3 regions of the Enterobacter sp. CP102 genome follow, and region 2 is predicted to be linked to each of the others. Evidence: predicted binding sites of a transcription regulator. Region 2 holds the regulator's gene; each other region holds the start of a gene.
What was found. Region 2 encodes PhoB, which activates phosphate uptake and scavenging genes when phosphate is short. Its sites were predicted from a motif close to CTGTCATAAAACTGNCNNAT; they were not measured.
Positions count from the first base shown of each region.

Region 1 (6,111 bases), 1.4 Mb from region 2:
TATGCCAGGCGGAACGGGCGCCGGGTTCAAAGGTGACATAGGCCCCGGAAGCACGGATGTCGTTATCCGGTTTAAAAAGAGGATCAACCCGGACGCGGCCGGTAAAGTTCTCCGCTGGCCCATATACTGCGTTCTGACTTCCGGCGGGAGCGATATGAACAGCGGAATGTTGCTCCGCTGCCCAGGATGAAAACACAAAGAGAGGAAATAACAGCCCGAGGTAACGTAAATGCCTGATCATACGAAGCGTCCTTATCAATGAAGAGGGGGATTGCCTGTGATGATATTAACGAGGGTGCGATGTCCTCAGGCTGACACCCCCCTGACAATTCTGTCAGTTAACCCTGGTTCCGGTTCAGTGCCGGAGTGCGAATTGCTCGTCGTTTTATCCGCGTGTATCTCAAAGGTCAGGCCAAATGTATTGATGCCACCTTCACTTCGCGCAAAAGCATCACCCCGGTGCATAATGGCGACGGCGCGTACGATCGACAGGCCCAGCCCATGATGGGTATCACTCCGGGCCCTGGAGGTATCAACGCGATAAAACCGCTCGAAAAGCCGGTGTAAGTGCTCTGGCGCTATGGGATCGCCCGGGTTTGAAACTTCAACACAGGCCTGATGACCTTTTTCACTTAAGCGCACCGTAACCGTGCTATTGGATGGCGAATGTCTTGCGCTGTTTTCCAGTAAATTGGCCAGCGAGCGGTGGAACAGTCGCCGGTCGATGTGGGCGGTGACGTCGCCCTGAACGTCCATCAAGAGCTGCTTTTCCGCAAAAGAGGGTTCAACATACTCCGCTGTTTTCAGGGTTTCTTCTCGCAGGGACACCTGCATGAGCTGGGAAGCATGTTCACCCGCGTGGGCATGGGACAGGAACAGCATGTCATTAACGATCGACGTCATGCGTTCAAGCTCTTCCAGATTGGAACCCAATAGCTCTTCCAGTTCATCCTGCGAGCGTCGGCGTGAGAGCCCCAGTTGCGTCTGGCCAATCAGGTTGGTCAGTGGGGTCCTGAGTTCATGTGCAACATCGGCATTAAAACTGTCGAGCTGACGCCAGGCGATCTCCTGACGTTCCAGCACGCCATTAAATGATAGAGACAGTTGCTGGAGTTCTTCGGGTAACGTGCGGGTGTTCAGGCGCTGGCCGTGGTCCCCGGGCGCGAGTTGCCGGGCCTGTTTACTGAGCGCGCCAACTGGACGCAGACCAACCTTTGAAACCACGTAGCCCAGTATGGCGACAATCACGACGCCCAGTGCGACAATGATAAGCAGCGTCCTGGTGAAGGCATTCAGTGTACCCATGTAGGGTGTTGAGTCGATGGCAACGACATAGCGCAGCTCGGGTCTTTCTCCATTGGCGGGGATAGTTTTCACTAACAGGAACAGTGAACATGCACCTTCCGATGCGCCAGGCACTTTATTAAAACCTTCCTGCAAAGAAGACCACTGAACGCCTACTGGTGGCGTTCCTCCTACGCTAAAGCGTGGGTTATCGCTCACGATCCAGTAGCGAACGCGCTCACCTTCAGAATTGGTTAAAACGGTGAATTTGTTGGCAAGCGTCGACCAGCCTTCAGCCGAGGTTCGTGCGGTGATCCACGGGCTCATTAATGATTCCCGGAACAACAGCTCGTTGTGCATCTGCTTTTGCAAAGAATCATGCAAGGAGCTTCTCAGCAGGATGCCGATTACGGACACAATCAGCAGCGCGGATAAAGCAAACATCAGCGCCAGGTGAACTGAGATGGAACGCTTAGGCATGATTATCCTCTTCATTTATTCAGAACGAACTTCGAGGACATAGCCCATGCCACGAACGGTATGTAACAGTTTGACGTCGAACGGGGCATCCACTTTTGCGCGAAGGCGTTTAATGGCGACTTCAACCACGTTGGCATCACTGTCAAAATTCATGTCCCATATCTGCTCAGCAATCATCATCTTTGACAGGATCTCCCCCTGATGCCTGGCCAGAAGACTCAACAGGGAAAACTCTTTCGCCGTTAGCTCCAGCCGTGTTCCGGCACGAAAAACGCGGCGAGCCAGTAAGTCGAGATGCAGATCGTGAATTTGCAGCTGGGTGATATCCGCGCCATCCATAGAGCGGCGACGTACCAGGGCCTGAATGCGTGCCACCAGTTCAATAAGAGAGAAGGGCTTGGGCAGATAATCATCTGCGCCAAGGCGGAGACCTTTTACGCGCTCATCGACCGATCCCCGAGCAGAGAGCATCAGCACCGGTGTCTGTTTGGCTGCCCGCACACCCTCGAGTACCCGGTAGCCATCCATCCCCGGCAACATCACATCCAGGATTATCGCGTCGTAGTCGAACTCCAGTGCGTAATGAAGACCTTCAGCGCCATCTGCTGAGACATCTACCGTAAAACCTGATTCGCTCAACGCACGGTTGAGATAGGTTGACGTTTTTTCTTCATCTTCAACTAAAAGTAGGCGCATATCGGGACTTCCTCTTTACTTTTCAACGGTGCTTCAATACCTGACCAACCCTGTTACTGAGACCATTTTGCCTCCTGGTTGCCAACATAAAGCTGACAGTTACCTGACAGCATTGTCAGAAACGCTTAGCCATCCCAGCCCGTTTCCTGACAAAAATGTTATTTCCTTGTCACCCTGCTGACAGTCCTCTCGCCCTAATCTGAGCCTGCACATTTAAATCCGCGAGCCTGCAAAACCAGGCCGACACTCATCGGGGGAGACCATGAAATTCACGCTTATAAGTGCAATGCTACTCACGGCAATGGCTGGAGTGAGCTCAGTCAATGCGGCTGATTACAAAAAGAATCCATTCACACTCGTTTATGAAGGCGCCATCGCTGAGAACGTAAAAGGCAAGGTCAACATTCATCCGGTGAAATACGATCTGCATGGCATCCAGATTGCTGCGAATGTCTATACCCCTGCTAACTACGATCCCGCCAAAAAATATCCTGCCGTAGTGGTCGCGCATCCTAATGGTGGCGTAAAAGAGCAGGTCGCCGGGTTGTATGCGCAGCGCCTCGCCGAGCATGGGTACATTACGATCACCGCCGATGCGGCTTATCAGGGTGCCAGTGGCGGGATGCCCCGCAGCGTGGATAAACCGGTTAACCGTATTGAAGACGTTCACGGTATGGCTGATTACATCAGCCAGTATCCGGGGGTTGATACTTCCCGTCTTGGCCTGCTTGGCATTTGCGGTGGTGGCGGTTATTCACTCGTTGCTGCCGAGACGGACAAACGGTTTAAATCCATTGCAACCATCAGCATGTTTAATTCCGGCCTTGTACGCCGCAACGGGATGCAAAATTCACAGCTGGATACTGTCCAGCTGCGTCTTCAGCAGGCATCTGACGCACGTGCTCAGGAGGCTGCCGGAGGCGAGGTGCTTTATTCCGGTGATGCCAACCTGACTGATGAACAGATTGCTAAATTGCCTTTTGCCTTATATCGGCAGGGCTACGAGTACTACTGGAAAACCCACGCACACCCGAACTCAACGTTTAAATACACCACAAGCAGCCTGTTAGATTTGATGAGTTTTGATGTAACGGACCATATCAATCTCATCAATAAACCACTGTTGATGATTGCCGGTACAAAAGCGGATACGCTCTATATGACTGAAGATGCGTTCGCGAAAGCCACCGGGACGAAGGACAAAGAACTGTTCCTGATCGACGGTGCTACCCATATCGAGACTTACTGGGTGCCAAAATATGTTGACCAGGCTTTGCAAAAATTAGACGTCTTCTTCGATAAAAACATCTAGTTAGTCTCTATAACACCCCAGCCGTACAGGTTGGGGATGCCCACCATCTTCGCGGCACTGACTCTCCTGATACACCCAGATTAAAGAAATTGCGGTTAAAGATAATTACGCTACTTAAATAGGTGCTATGAATGGAATTCATAGACCTGGTAAGGGGCAGGGGATGAACTACGGGGTCGACGGGATAGAAAGTGGCAATCATCATAGCTGTAATTAATGAATTCAATTCATTTCTCTATTCTGATAACCGCTATTAACAAGCTGTTTTGTTCTGTTCAAAATAGCTGTAAACGTCTGCGCTCGGGTGGCTATCCATGGTTATCTCTTCTAAAACGCAACCTGTATTACCCGGCCTTTCGGGTTGGTTAGTGCTGGCCTTGATCACGATATTTCCGGCTACGGTAATTGCACGTCATACACAGGAAAACCCTATGAAGTTACGCATTATTCTCGACGACAAAACGATTACCGCGACCCTGAATGACAGTCAGGCAAGCCGCGATTTTGCAGCACTTTTACCGCTTACATTGACGCTGAAAGATTATGCCGGGGAGGAGAAAATAAGCGATTTACCCGCCCGATTGTCTACCGCGGGTTCACCAGCAGGCATGGCCGCGAAAAAGGGTGATATCACGATGTATGCCCCGTGGGGCAATCTGGCTATTTTCTATAAACCACATGGCTATGCGGGCGGATTAGTTAAATTAGGTCAGTTAGATGAGCCGGACGCGTTGCCCGTCCATCCTGACTCCTATAGCGCCAGATTTGAACTTCTGACTGAGTAATCGTTACTCCGAACATTTTTGATGCCTAAAACAGAGTGGAGGTACTCTACAGTGGAATATTCAGTATTAAGCAACAACCTAAAAATGCCGATGGCAGGTTTTGGCGTTTTTCAGGTTACCAATAAAGAAGAATGTAAACAGTCAGTATTGAATGCGATTCGTACCGGCTATCGTCTTATTGATACCGCCGCGGTATACGGTAATGAAGATGCGGTGGGTGACGCAGTTCGTGAAGCCATTGCCGAAGGTTTGTGTACCCGCGAAGAGTTGTTCATTACCTCAAAACTGTGGGTACAGGATATGGCCAGCTACGATATGGCCAAAGCGGGTATCGACGCATCGCTGGAAAAATCTGGACTGGAATACTTTGACCTTTACTTACTCCACCAGGCGATGCGTGACTATTTCAGCGCCTGGCGTGCGCTGGAGGATGCTTATGATGCCGGCAAACTGAAAGCGATTGGGGTGTCCAATTTTTATGCTCATGTATTAGCAAACTTCTGTGAAACCGTCAGGATCAGGCCGATGGTCAATCAGGTTGAATTGCATCCTTATTTTGCGCAACCCGCCGCGCTGGAAACTATGAAGCATTACAACGTCCAGCCAGAAGCCTGGGCACCGTTGGGCGGCGGAAGACATAAACCGTATGAAAATGAGATGCTTCAGGGAATTGCTGACATCCATAAAAAAACCATTGCTCAGGTTGTTTTGCGCTGGAACATTCAACGTGGTGTTACGGTTATCCCTAAATCCACTCATCAGGAACGTATCGTTGAGAATTTCGCCATCTGGGACTTCTCATTGTCGGAGAGCGAAATGGCGCAAATCAGCGCACTCGATTTAGGCTATGTTGGTGAGGCCGTGAAGCATTTTAATCCTGAATTTGTTCGCGGTTGTCTTGGCGTCAGGATCCATGATTGATCTTGCCGCTCTAATGAGTTAACAAGTCGTTCTGGAAAAAAGGGAAGGGTGAAAGAACGGCAATTTCGGCGCGCGTCGATGAGAAGTAAGGCCACGTCATGTGGCCTTTTTTGATACCGCAAGGTACAGCAGATAGATTACGCCAATTGGTATGGACACGACGAAAATCAGCATGAAGTAGAATGCGTACAATCCGTTCTTCATCGGCGTTTCAGTATAGAAACCTGTAGTCCACTGTCCGCGTGTTGAATATTTCAGGGCAATCCGTTCAATCGCTTTCTTTGCAAAGGGGAAAATCAACCACCAGAACCGTATCTTATGGGATAAGAATGAATCTTAGCTGGTCGGGTAGCGAAACAGCAGGGAATGGCTCATGAGCTGGTACGGTACGGTTGGTTATATTCCATTTAACATAATATACATTATGCGCACTACAGTTCTAATAACTAAATTGAGATGTCCGTATCTGACCAGATACAGTCTCACCACAGCGATCGCCGCTTTCTGAGGATGAGACCAATGACGGCATACGGAACGGAGTTTTTTTCGATGAACGATGTGAACCGACTCAGGATCCTGCAGGACGTGATTGACCGGCGTCTTACTACTCGTCTTGCCGCCCGCCGGCTGGAG
Region 1 covers NZ_CP104014.1:2,353,789-2,359,899, reverse strand. Annotated here, with positions in the region: gene N1249_RS11165 (cupin domain-containing protein) at 1-241, opposite strand, end outside; gene N1249_RS11160 (heavy metal sensor histidine kinase) at 307-1,764, opposite strand; gene N1249_RS11155 (heavy metal response regulator transcription factor) at 1,780-2,460, opposite strand; gene N1249_RS11150 (alpha/beta hydrolase) at 2,723-3,772, shown strand; gene N1249_RS11145 (cyclophilin-like fold protein) at 4,204-4,557, shown strand; gene N1249_RS11140 (aldo/keto reductase) at 4,609-5,478, shown strand; gene N1249_RS23260 (colicin E1 family microcin immunity protein) at 5,575-5,778, opposite strand; partial or broken gene N1249_RS11135 (helix-turn-helix domain-containing protein) at 5,998-6,111, shown strand, end outside.
Region 1: N1249_RS11155 (heavy metal response regulator transcription factor) is a predicted target of PhoB. The motif match lies at 2,551-2,570, and genes of this name have one in related genera.

Region 2 (6,111 bases):
TGTTGTTGTTCGCGCAGCAACTCGTCGTGACGCGTAAGCCACTGAAAGGTTTGCTGTTGAATCTGCTGTTGCGCCAGCAGGGTTTGCTCTTCGTCAGTAAGTACCTGCAAACTTTGCTGCAACTGCTGTTGCTGCTCTTCACTCAACAGCACCACGCCAGCAGCCTGGGCCTCGCACATCTCCAGGGCGCTGCGGGCCGCTTTGTGTTGTTCATATACCCGCGCTGAAATCTGGCCGTAGATCTCGGTGCCGGTGAGTTCTTCCAGCAGCTCGGCGCGATCGCCGGGTTTCGCATTAAGAAAGGCAGCAAATTGCCCCTGAGAAAGCAGCATCGAGCGGGTAAAACGATCGTAATCCAGACCCGTCAGGGCAGCGGTTTGTTCAAGTTTGTCCGTCACTTTATCGGCAAGGATTTTACCGTCTTCACAGCGCGCCAGCTCCACGCGCGGGGCCTGTAAGTTGCCATCTGGCTGGTTACGCGCCCGGTTCTGGCTCCAGAAAGCCCGGTAAGCCGTGCCTTTTACTTCAAACTCTACTTCCGCCAGACACTCGGCCGTATCGCGCGTCATCAGGTCATTTTGCGCCTGAGAGACTTTTTGCAGGCGCGGCGTTTCGTGGTACAGCGCAAGGCAAATGGCATCCAGCAGCGTGGTTTTACCCGCTCCGGTAGCGCCGGTAATGGCAAATAAACCGTTGCTGGCAAAAGGCTCAGCGGTAAAGTCGATTTTCCACTCACCCTTGAGTGAGTTGAGGTTTTTCAGACGCAGGCTCAGGATTTTCATGCGTTCTCTTCCTCGTCATTCAGTGCGTGCAGCGTATGGGTGAACAGCTCGTTCAGCCGGGCGCGTTTTGCATCATCCATCTCTTCCTGGGCCAGTCGGCGTTCAAATACCTCCTCGACCTTCAGCTCGCTGAGCGTTTCGCGCTGAGCGCTCAACAGGATTTTCTCGCGCTGTTCGCGGCTACGGCGCACCAGCAGCACCTCGACGGGCAAATCTTCCGTTAAGGCCTGAATTTTACGCTGCATATCATGCAGATATTCATCGGTGGTGATTTCGATATCCAGCCAGACCAGCGGTTCTTGCGCCGCGCCGCGCCACTGTTCAAGCTGGACGGTGATGGCCGCCAGGTCACCTTTGAGTACCGCAAGCGGCTGGGTGACCGGGACGTCCAGCATATCGACGGCGCTGAGTTTGCCAGCGGTAAACGTCACCAGATGTACGGATTTGGCTTTGCCTGTTTCGTCAAAACTCAGGGAAATGGGGGAGCCGCAATAGCGAATATGTTCGCTGCCGCCAATCATCTGCGCGCGGTGAATATGCCCCAGCGCGATGTAATCCGCAGGCGGGAAGTTTTGCGCCGGGAAAGCATCAAGCGTGCCGATATAAATGTCACGTACCGCGTCACTTTTACTGGCTCCAACGGTGGTCAGATGCCCGGTAGCAATCACGGGAATCGCCTGTTCACCGCGAAGGGCGCAAGCTTCTTCATACTGTTGGTGGTAGTAGTCGGTGATGCTCTGCAACAGGTGCTGCTGCTTCTCACCGCCGGAAAGCCCGGACTGGCTCTGAACGATATCTCGCGGACGTAAAAAAGGCACCGGACACAGCACCGCGCCCGGCGTCCCGTCGCGCTTTTTCAGGATCTGCGGGGCGTGCCCGGCGCTGGCAACGACCGTCGTATTGAGGAACGCGAGGATGTCGCGGGATTCATTCAGCGTTGCCACGGAGTCGTGGTTACCCGCAACAATCACCAGATGACAGCCGGTTTGCTGTAAGTTAACGACAAAACGGTTATACAGTTCACGCGCATAGCTTGGCGGTTGCCCGGTATCAAAAATATCACCGGCAACGATGATGGCATCAACCTGATGCGCCTGGGCAGTTTCCAGCAGCCAGTTCAGGAAGGCTTCATGTTCAGCGGCGCGGCTTTTGCTGTAAAAATTTTGACCCAGATGCCAGTCCGAGGTGTGAAGTATGCGCATAACGGTTCCGTGGCAAAAAAATGAGGATAGGATTATAAACTTTCAGAGAACGGAAAATAACCGCTGTAATAAAACAACAGTTTGCCATTTATAGTGGGAATGTTTTTCATAAATCTGTCATAAATCTGACGCATAATGACGCCGCATTACAAACTTGTAACTTAAATAAGATAAGACAGGGCAAAGTATGGCGAGACGTATTCTGGTCGTAGAAGATGAAGCTCCGATCCGTGAAATGGTGTGCTTCGTGCTCGAACAAAATGGCTTTCAGCCGGTAGAAGCTGAAGATTATGACAGCGCGGTGAATCAACTTAACGAACCCTGGCCTGATTTGATTTTGCTTGACTGGATGCTGCCTGGCGGCTCGGGATTGCAGTTCATCAAACACATTAAACGTGAAGCGATGACCCGCGATATTCCGGTTGTCATGCTCACGGCGCGCGGTGAAGAAGAAGATCGCGTGCGCGGTCTGGAAACGGGCGCTGACGATTACATCACTAAACCGTTCTCACCTAAAGAACTGGTTGCCCGTATTAAAGCGGTGATGCGCCGTATTTCGCCGATGGCGGTGGAAGAGGTGATTGAGATGCAGGGCTTAAGTCTTGATCCAACGTCACACCGCGTCATGACCGGCGAAAACCCACTCGATATGGGGCCAACCGAATTCAAGCTGTTGCACTTCTTTATGACCCACCCAGAGCGCGTCTACAGCCGCGAGCAGTTGCTGAATAACGTCTGGGGGACTAACGTCTATGTCGAAGACCGGACGGTTGATGTCCATATTCGCCGCTTGCGTAAAGCGCTGGAGCTGAGCGGCCACGATCGTATGGTGCAGACGGTCCGCGGCACGGGTTATCGTTTTTCGACCCGTTTCTGAACAATGACAGGAGTGTGACGCGTGCTGGAACGTCTGTCATGGAAAAGGCTCGTTTTTGAACTCATTCTTTGTTGTATCCCGGCCCTCATTCTGGGGGCATTTGTGGGACATTTGCCGTGGTTTTTACTGGCAGCGGTCACCGGGTTGCTGATCTGGCATTTCTGGAACTTACTGCGCCTTTCCTGGTGGCTGTGGGTTGACCGCAGTATGACGCCTCCGCCGGGAAGCGGAAGCTGGGAGCCGCTGCTTTACGGCCTGCACCAGATGCAGATGCGTAATAAAAAGCGCCGTCGTGAGCTGGGTAGCCTGATCAAACGTTTTCGCAGTGGCGCGGAGTCGCTGCCGGATGCGGTCATTCTGACCACTGAAGAAGGGACTATCTTCTGGTGTAACGGCCTGGCACAACAGCTGCTTGGCCTGCGCTGGCCGGATGATAATGGCCAGAATATCCTTAACCTTCTGCGTTACCCTGAATTCACGCTGTATCTGAAAAAACGCGACTTTACCCGCCCGCATAATCTGAAACTGAACAATGGTCGTCACCTTGAGATCCGCGTGATGCCCTACAGCGACCAGCAGTGGCTAATGGTGGCGCGCGACGTTACGCAGATGCACCAGCTGGAAGGGGCGCGACGTAATTTCTTTGCCAACGTCAGCCACGAGCTACGCACGCCGTTAACGGTGCTCCAGGGCTATCTGGAGATGATGCAGGAGCAAACGCTGGAAGGCGCGCCACGCGAGAAAGCGCTGCATACCATGCGTGAGCAAACGCACCGGATGGAAGGGCTGGTGAAACAGCTTCTGACCTTATCGAAAATAGAGGCCGCTCCGACGCTTGCGTTGAATGACACTATCGACGTGCCGATGATGCTGCGCGTCGTCGAGCGTGAAGCGCAGACCTTAAGCCATAAAAAACATCAACTGACCTTTGAGGTTGATAATGGCCTGAAAGTGCTGGGCAGTGAGGATGAGCTGCGTAGCGCCATTTCTAACCTGGTCTATAACGCGGTGAATCATACGCCGGAAGGGACGCATATTGTGGTGCGCTGGCAATATACCCCGACAGGTGCCGAGTTTAGCGTTGAGGACAACGGACCGGGCATTTCACCGGAACACCTGCCTCGCCTGACCGAGCGTTTCTATCGAGTGGATAAAGCACGCTCGCGACAGACCGGAGGAAGTGGTCTGGGGCTGGCGATTGTGAAACATGCGGTCAATCACCATGAAAGTCGTCTCGATATTCAAAGTACGCTGGGGAAGGGAACCCGTTTCAGTTTCGTTATCCCGGAACGATTAATTGCCAAAAAAATCGCCTGACAACAGGCGTGTCAGTTTTCCTTTCCACGGGCCAGCCATTGCTGGCCCGTTTGCTTTGCGGTCAAGTGAAACCTGAATGAATTTTATACGTCTGATGTTTTTTTGTTCGCATGATTAGCCATGGGTTTTTCTTATAAATAGCGTATTGTGCTGGCCTGTTTTTTCATGCTGGCATATTGTTCTGGTTTTACGATCCCACCTTGCCTTTAAACGTTATAAGCGTTTAAATTGCCCCCCAGATACTGTCATACCGACTGTATTTGCGTGGTAAATCGAAAAACTATTCTTCTCCACGCCAGGACGGGAGAATATCCCGCTGAAATTGAGCAAATTTTCCGCTGTATTGTCCCGTCAGGGATGGCGAAAATCTCAACGTTTTCAACACCACATCCACAGGCAGTAAGGTTTTATGACCCATCACTTAAAATCGCGTGACATCATCGCGCTGGGCTTTATGACATTTGCGCTGTTCGTTGGCGCAGGCAACATCATTTTCCCTCCAATGGTCGGCTTACAGGCGGGTGAACACGTCTGGACTGCTGCGTTTGGTTTCCTGATTACTGCCGTGGGCCTACCGGTACTGACCATCGTTGCGCTGGCGAAAGTCGGCGGCGGCGTTGATAGCCTCAGCACACCGATTGGCAAAGTGGCGGGCGTTCTGCTGGCGACGGTCTGCTATCTGGCTGTTGGCCCACTGTTTGCCACCCCGCGTACGGCAACGGTTTCCTTTGAAGTGGGGATTGCCCCGCTGACCGGCGACGGTGCGATGCCGCTGTTTATCTACAGCCTGGTGTACTTCGCGATTGTGATCCTGGTTTCTCTCTATCCGGGCAAGCTGCTGGATACCGTGGGGAACTTCCTGGCACCAATGAAAATTGTGGCGCTGATCGTGCTGGCCGTTGCGGCTGTCATCTGGCCGGCTGGCCCTATCAGCGATGCCATGGACGCCTATAAAAATGCGGCGTTCTCCAACGGCTTTGTGAACGGTTATCTGACCATGGATACGCTGGGCGCGATGGTGTTTGGTATCGTTATCGTGAACGCGGCGCGTTCCCGTGGCGTGAACGAAGCGCGTCTGCTGACCCGCTACACCATCTGGGCTGGCCTGATGGCCGGTGTGGGCCTGACGCTGCTGTATCTGGCGCTGTTCCGCCTGGGTTCAGATAGCGCCATGCTGGTTGATCAGAACGCGAACGGTGCGGCTATCCTCCATGCTTACGTGCAGCACACCTTCGGTGGTGCGGGCAGCATGTTGCTGGCGGTGCTGATTTTCCTGGCTTGTCTGGTGACGGCCGTTGGCCTGACCTGTGCGTGCGCTGAGTTCTTTGCTCAGTATCTGCCGCTCTCTTACCGCACGCTGGTGTTTATTCTGGGCATCTTCTCAATGGCGGTATCGAATCTGGGTCTGAGCCACCTGATTCAGGTTTCCATTCCAGTGCTGACGGCCATTTATCCGCCGTGTATTGTGCTGGTGGTGTTGAGCTTTACCCGCCCATGGTGGAATAATTCATCGCGAATTATTGCGCCAGCCATGTTTATCAGCCTGCTTTTTGGTATCCTTGACGGAATCAAAGCATCAGCATTCAGTGAAATGCTGCCAGCCTGGACACAGCGTCTGCCGCTGTCCGAACAAGGTCTGGCATGGCTGATGCCTACCGTTGTAGCGCTGGTTCTGGCCATTATCTGGGACCGTGCAGCAGGGCGTCAGGTTACATCGAACGCGCATTAATCAACGGCAACAAACTGTTTAACCACGGGGCTTAAGGCCCCGTGGTTTTTTGTTTTTTTCGTGTTGAATGGCAAGATTTAAATGGAAAGCACTAACAAACTCAAACGTGGACTGAGCACCCGCCACATCCGCTTTATGGCGCTGGGTTCAGCAATCGGTACTGGTCTTTTTTATGGCTCGGCAGATGCCATCAAAATGGCCGGT
Region 2 covers NZ_CP104014.1:1,003,527-1,009,637, forward strand. Annotated here, with positions in the region: gene sbcC (exonuclease subunit SbcC) at 1-782, opposite strand, end outside; gene sbcD (exonuclease subunit SbcD) at 779-1,984, opposite strand; gene phoB (phosphate response regulator transcription factor PhoB) at 2,172-2,861, shown strand; gene phoR (phosphate regulon sensor histidine kinase PhoR) at 2,883-4,178, shown strand; gene brnQ (branched-chain amino acid transporter carrier protein BrnQ) at 4,588-5,907, shown strand; gene proY (proline-specific permease ProY) at 5,989-6,111, shown strand, end outside.

Region 3 (6,111 bases), 400 kb from region 2:
TCTTTCTCGTACGGCATGATAAGCCCGATTTCCCCTTCGTAATCAGGGTGACAAAAGACCTGTGCCGGGCCGTCGCTGCGCTGGCGGATCTGGTGGATCCAGCCGCGTTTCAGCAGCTCATCGCGCAGCACCATGCCGGAGATGTGATGACGACGGAACAGCTCGCTGCCCTCGCCGGTTTCCATCAGCTCAATAAAACGCAATTGAATACGGCGTGATTTGATCCACGCCAGGAAGGTGTCCAGTTGATGATGGTTAACATCGCGCATCAGTACCGTATTGACTTTCACCTTCTCGAAACCGGCAGTAAACGCCGCATCAATGCCGTCCATCACCTGCCGGAACTTATCCTGGCCGGTAATGGCGTGGAACTGGCGGGCATCGAGACTATCTACGCTGACGTTGATCGCCGTCAGGCCAGCGTCACGCCAGTTCGCCACGTCCCGCGCCATGCGATACCCATTGGTGGTTACCGCAATTTGACGGATACGGTCGTTTTCGCGCACCGCAGCGATAATGTCGGGAAAGTCGCGACGCAGAGAAGGTTCTCCCCCGGTCAGGCGCACCTTTTCGGTGCCGAGTTCAGTGAACGCACGCGTGACGCGGCGCACTTCATCCACGGAGAGAAAGCCGTTATTGGTGGTACTGCCAGGTTTGTAACCGTCAGGCAGGCAGTAGGTGCAACGAAAATTGCACACATCGGTAATCGACAGACGTAAGTAGAAGAACTTACGCGCGAAAGCATCAGTAAGTTGTGAAGCCATGTACACCTTTCCAGATACGGGAGGCACAGTCATTTCTTTCTGTACCCTGGTGGCAAAACCGCCACGGCCAGAGCGCCATATCTTTCGACACAGGCACAAAGGCTAGAGTGTATGTTTTCAAATTCGAAAACGTGGTTAAGGCGATAGTAGCGCGGAAATCATCTCTTCGCCATTATCGCTTTTCGCTATATAATTATATATATAGCGACATGTTCGTGCATTTTCGTAACAGAATACGCAAAAACGGTACTTTCGCATTGATATACGTCATTTTGCACCGGGTGAAGCATCGTCTTTTAGGGGTAGTTAGGTTACTGTTACGCTGTTCGAACGTGATAAGGAATTGGTATGCGCAATCGCACTTTTGCGGATCTTGACCGGGTAGTTGCTCTTGGCGGAGGCCACGGTCTGGGGCGGGTGATGTCTTCACTTTCCTCTCTGGGATCCAGGCTCACAGGGATAGTCACCACCACCGATAACGGCGGTTCTACAGGGCGCATTCGCCGTTCGGAAGGCGGTATCGCATGGGGTGATATGCGTAACTGTTTAAATCAGTTAATTACCGAACCGAGCGTAGCTTCAGCGATGTTTGAGTATCGTTTTGCCGGTAATGGTGAACTTTCTGGCCATAACCTCGGAAACCTGATGTTAAAGGCGCTTGATCACCTGAGCGTGCGCCCTCTTGAAGCCATCAATTTAATACGTAATTTGCTTAAAGTAGATGCGTTCCTGATCCCTATGTCTGAACATCCGGTCGACTTGATGGCAATTGATGTGGAAGGCCACGAAATTTACGGCGAAGTGAATATTGACCAGCTGACCCTGCCGCCGAAAGAACTTATGACTTATCCGGCCGTGCCCGCCACGCGCGAAGCCGTTGATGCTATCGGCGAAGCGGATTTGATCCTGATTGGGCCGGGCAGTTTTTATACCAGCCTGATGCCCATTCTGCTGGTCAAAGAGCTTGCCCAGGCGCTGCGCAGAACCCCTGCGCCGGTGGTCTATATCGGTAATTTAGGGCGTGAACTGAGCCCGGCGGCGGCAGGCCTGACGCTTGCAGATAAGCTTGGCATCATGGAGCAGTACGTCGGGAAAAAAATCATCGACGCGGTGGTTGTAGGGCCGAAAGCGAATGTGTCAGGAATTGGTGCCCGCGTGGTGGTGCAGGAGCCGCTGGAAGCCAGCGATATTCAGTATCGCCACGATCGCCATCTGCTGCGCGAGGCGCTGGAAAAAGCTATTCAGGCGCTGGGTTAAAAAAACCCCGGTGGCGCTGCGCTTACCGGGGCTACAAAGGGCACATAACCTGTAAATCACGATGCTGCAATAAACAAATCCCGCAGCTGATGCAGCTGGTCACGGATTTGCGCCGCCTCTTCAAACTCCAGGTTCTGCGCGTGCTGCATCATCTGTGCTTCCAGCTCGTGAATTTTCTGCTGGAGCGCTTTCGGCGTCAGCACGACGGTATCTTCTTCCACCACTGAACGCGCCTTGCCACGCCCTTTCGCTTTGGTTTTGGCGATGTTCTGACCCAGCGCCAGGATATCCACCACCTTCTTGTTCAGCCCTTGCGGCGTAATACCGTTTTCTTCGTTGTAACGCTGCTGTTTCTCGCGTCGACGTTCCGTTTCACCAATCGCTTTCGCCATTGACGGGGTTATCTTGTCGCCGTAGAGGATAGCTTTACCGTTCACGTTACGCGCGGCACGGCCGATAGTCTGGATCAGGGAACGTTCAGAACGCAGGAAGCCCTCTTTGTCTGCATCCAGAATCGCGACCAGCGACACTTCTGGCATATCCAGACCTTCTCGCAGCAGGTTGATCCCCACCAGTACGTCGAACTCGCCCAGACGCAGGTCGCGGATTATTTCCATACGTTCCACGGTATCGATATCCGAGTGCAGATACCGCACGCGCTCACCATGTTCTTCAAGATATTCAGTCAGGTCTTCCGCCATGCGCTTGGTCAGGGTCGTCACCAGCACGCGTTCATTGATGGCAGCGCGGGTGCGGATCTCAGACAGAAGATCGTCAACCTGGGTGGCAACAGGGCGCACTTCGATAATCGGATCCAGCAGACCGGTAGGACGCACCACCTGGTCAACGACCTCATCACCGGATTTTTCCAGCTCGTAGCTGCCCGGCGTTGCCGACACGTAGATGGTTTGCGGGGCAAGCGCTTCAAACTCTTCAAACTTCATCGGGCGGTTATCCAGCGCTGATGGCAGGCGGAAGCCGTACTCCACCAGCGTCTCTTTACGAGCCCGGTCACCGCGATACATGCCGCCAATCTGCGGGATCGTCACGTGGGATTCATCCACCACCAGCAGGCCGTCCGCCGGAAGATAGTCAAACAGGGTTGGCGGTGGCTCGCCCGGCCCACGGCCAGAGAGGAAGCGTGAGTAGTTTTCGATACCAGAGCAGTAACCCAGCTCGTTCATCATCTCGAGGTCAAACTGGGTGCGCTGGCTTAAGCGCTGCTCCTCAAGCAGCTTGTTATTCGCCAGCAGCACCTTACGGCGGTCTGCCAGCTCGACTTTAATCTCTTCCATCGCCTGCACAATACGTTCGCGCGGGGTCACGTAGTGCGTTTTAGGGTAAACCGTGAAACGCTGAATGATCGATTCCACATGCCCGGTCAGCGGGTCAAACAACGACAGCCGCTCAACCTCTTCGTCGAACAGTTCAACACGCAGTGCAATGTCGTCTGACTCTGCCGGGAAGATATCGATAACTTCACCGCGCACGCGGAACGTACCGCGCTGGAAGGCCTGGTCGTTACGGGTGTATTGCAGCTCCGCCAGGCGGCGCAAAATCGCACGCTGATCGATGATCATCCCTTGGGTAAGGTGCAGCATCATCTTCAGGTACAGGTCCGGGTCACCCAGACCGTAGATAGCGGACACCGACGCCACCACAATTACATCGCGGCGTTCCAGCAGCGCCTTGGTTGCCGACAGACGCATTTGTTCGATGTGTTCGTTCACCGACGCATCTTTTTCGATAAAGGTATCTGAGCTTGGGACATACGCTTCAGGCTGGTAGTAATCGTAGTAAGAGACGAAGTACTCCACCGCATTCTCCGGGAAGAACTCTTTCATCTCACCATAAAGCTGAGCCGCCAGGGTTTTATTCGGGGCAAGCACCATGGTGGGGCGCTGGAGATCCGCAATGACGTTGGCAATGGTAAACGTTTTACCCGAGCCGGTAACGCCCAGCAGCGTCTGATGTGCCAGACCGTCTTCCAGACCCTCTTCCAGGCGACGGATCGCCTCAGGCTGGTCGCCTGAAGGGCTGAAAACAGAATTCAATTTGAACGGTTTACTCATGGGCGATGACCTGATGACGTAATTAGCGGCAGGTGAGTAATTTTACTCGCAGCTGCCAGGATTGCCAGTAAAAAATACTGGATGAAAAACCAGTGGCGTGTCAGGATATTTAGAGTAGCGTTCGGATGATTAGCGCAATCCCGGCCAAAATTTAGACTGTGACAAAATAAAACACCAGCTAACCCGGGTTATCCCCAGAACTTTTTCTTTTTTAACATTTGTCAAGCCGTGTAATGAAAGTTTTGTGGCAACCAGTGACAGTTTCATTACGCCAATTGCTTTTATATAACAAATTGATTTTTAAACGATATTTCATAAAGCCGCGTTTCGCACCAATTCAGGCGTAAGCCGCGTATTCTCTCGCTTATCGCGTGTTTTCTAACTCTAATACACATGGTTATCCACAGGAATAGTGGATAACTGCTTCCAGCCCGTATAGACCGCCACTCAGCTAATTCCCGGTTTTTCCCACCGGTGGGGTGACAAAAAATTTTTATAGCTCTTTTTTGATGGTAATCAGTTGCGCAAGACATAACGGATTGGTGAGATCTTAATCACAATTCAGTGATTATGCCGCTGCACCACAACTCAACATCACCGGCACTGCTACTGTGCAATTCCCTGTCACATCCCTCCCTTGCCCCAGGCTCATTCCTAAAAAAGTCTCTTTTTTAATCAACTTAACGGTTCTGGCAGGAGTTTTGCACAATTCGTACGAGCCATACCCACATCGATGTTTAAGGAGAGAAACATGTTGAGTCTGCGTGCAGTGAATCAGTTTTACGGAAGCCAACATACGCTATGGAATGTTGATTTAGATTTACCGCCAGGTCTGTGTACGGGGGTTGTTGGCCTGCCGGGTATGGGAAAATCCACGCTGATGAACTGCATCGCGGGCAATTTACCCGTTGAGAGCGGAACCATCATCTGGCATGAAGCAGGCGCACCACCGCGCGACCTGCTCAGCCAGCCACCTGAACAGCGAAACCGGCCTGGAATTGGCTACGTTCCGCAGGACAGGCGGATCTTCTCGCAGCTGACGATTGAAGAGAATCTGCATATCGCGATGCGGGCCACCGGGAAGCCGGATGCCACCGCCAAAAGCGAGGTTTACGCCCTTTTCCCGCAGCTCTATACGCTGCGCCAGACCCGGGCCAACGGGTTATCGCCGGATATTCAGTATCAGCTGGCGATAGCCAACGCCCTGGTGAACCGCCCGCGGGTATTGATTCTGGATGAGCCGATGCACGGCGCGGGGCCGAGCTTTGCCCAGAAGCTTGCGCAACTGTTGATACGGCTGAACCGGGAGCTGGGTATGACGGTACTGTTAGCGGAGCAGCAGCTGTCGTTTATCCGCCGGGTAGCGGACCGCTTCTGCATGTTGTATCGCGGGCGTAACGTGGCCCAGGGCCACGTTAACGAGCTGAATGATGAGCTTATTGCCCACTGGATGACGCTGGAGGCAAGACGCTGAGATCCAGATAGTGACCGGTTTCGGCACTTTCTGCCCCCTCAGCAAGCCAGGGGATCTCACCCAGGCATGGCGCAGGCAGCACGCGTTTTAGCGTTGCCAGATACTCCTGGTGACGTCTGCCCGGGGCGACCACGTCGTTAGCTATCCAGCCCGCCAGGCGCAATCCTGCCTGCTGGATAGCCTGCGCAGTCAGCATGGCGTGGTTGATGCAGCCAAGCTTCACCCCTACCACCAGAATGACCGGAAGCTGCTCAGCCTGAACCCAGTCGGCAAAGGTTTGTTGGTCAGAAAGCGGGGTAAACCAGCCGCCTGCCCCTTCCACCAGTACCCACTCTGCCTGCTGCTCCAGAGCGCGTAATCCCCCCGACAGCACCGCAAAATCAATCGCCCGGCCTTCGTCTGCACTGACGATGTGCGGCGAGGTTGGTTCTGCGAACGTATACGGATTTACCTGCGGGTAGCTCAACGCAAGGCTGCTGTTACGTTGCAACGCCAGCGCGTCGGTGTTGCGCAAACCGTCTGACGTCATCTCACTGCCGGAGGC
Region 3 covers NZ_CP104014.1:1,406,744-1,412,854, reverse strand. Annotated here, with positions in the region: gene moaA (GTP 3',8-cyclase MoaA) at 1-764, opposite strand, end outside; molybdenum cofactor riboswitch at 752-886, opposite strand; gene yvcK (uridine diphosphate-N-acetylglucosamine-binding protein YvcK) at 1,113-2,021, shown strand; gene uvrB (excinuclease ABC subunit UvrB) at 2,078-4,093, opposite strand; gene N1249_RS06600 (ABC transporter ATP-binding protein) at 4,845-5,567, shown strand; gene bioD (dethiobiotin synthase) at 5,530-6,111, opposite strand, start outside.
Region 3: uvrB (excinuclease ABC subunit UvrB) is a predicted target of PhoB. The motif match lies at 4,325-4,344, and genes of this name have one in related genera.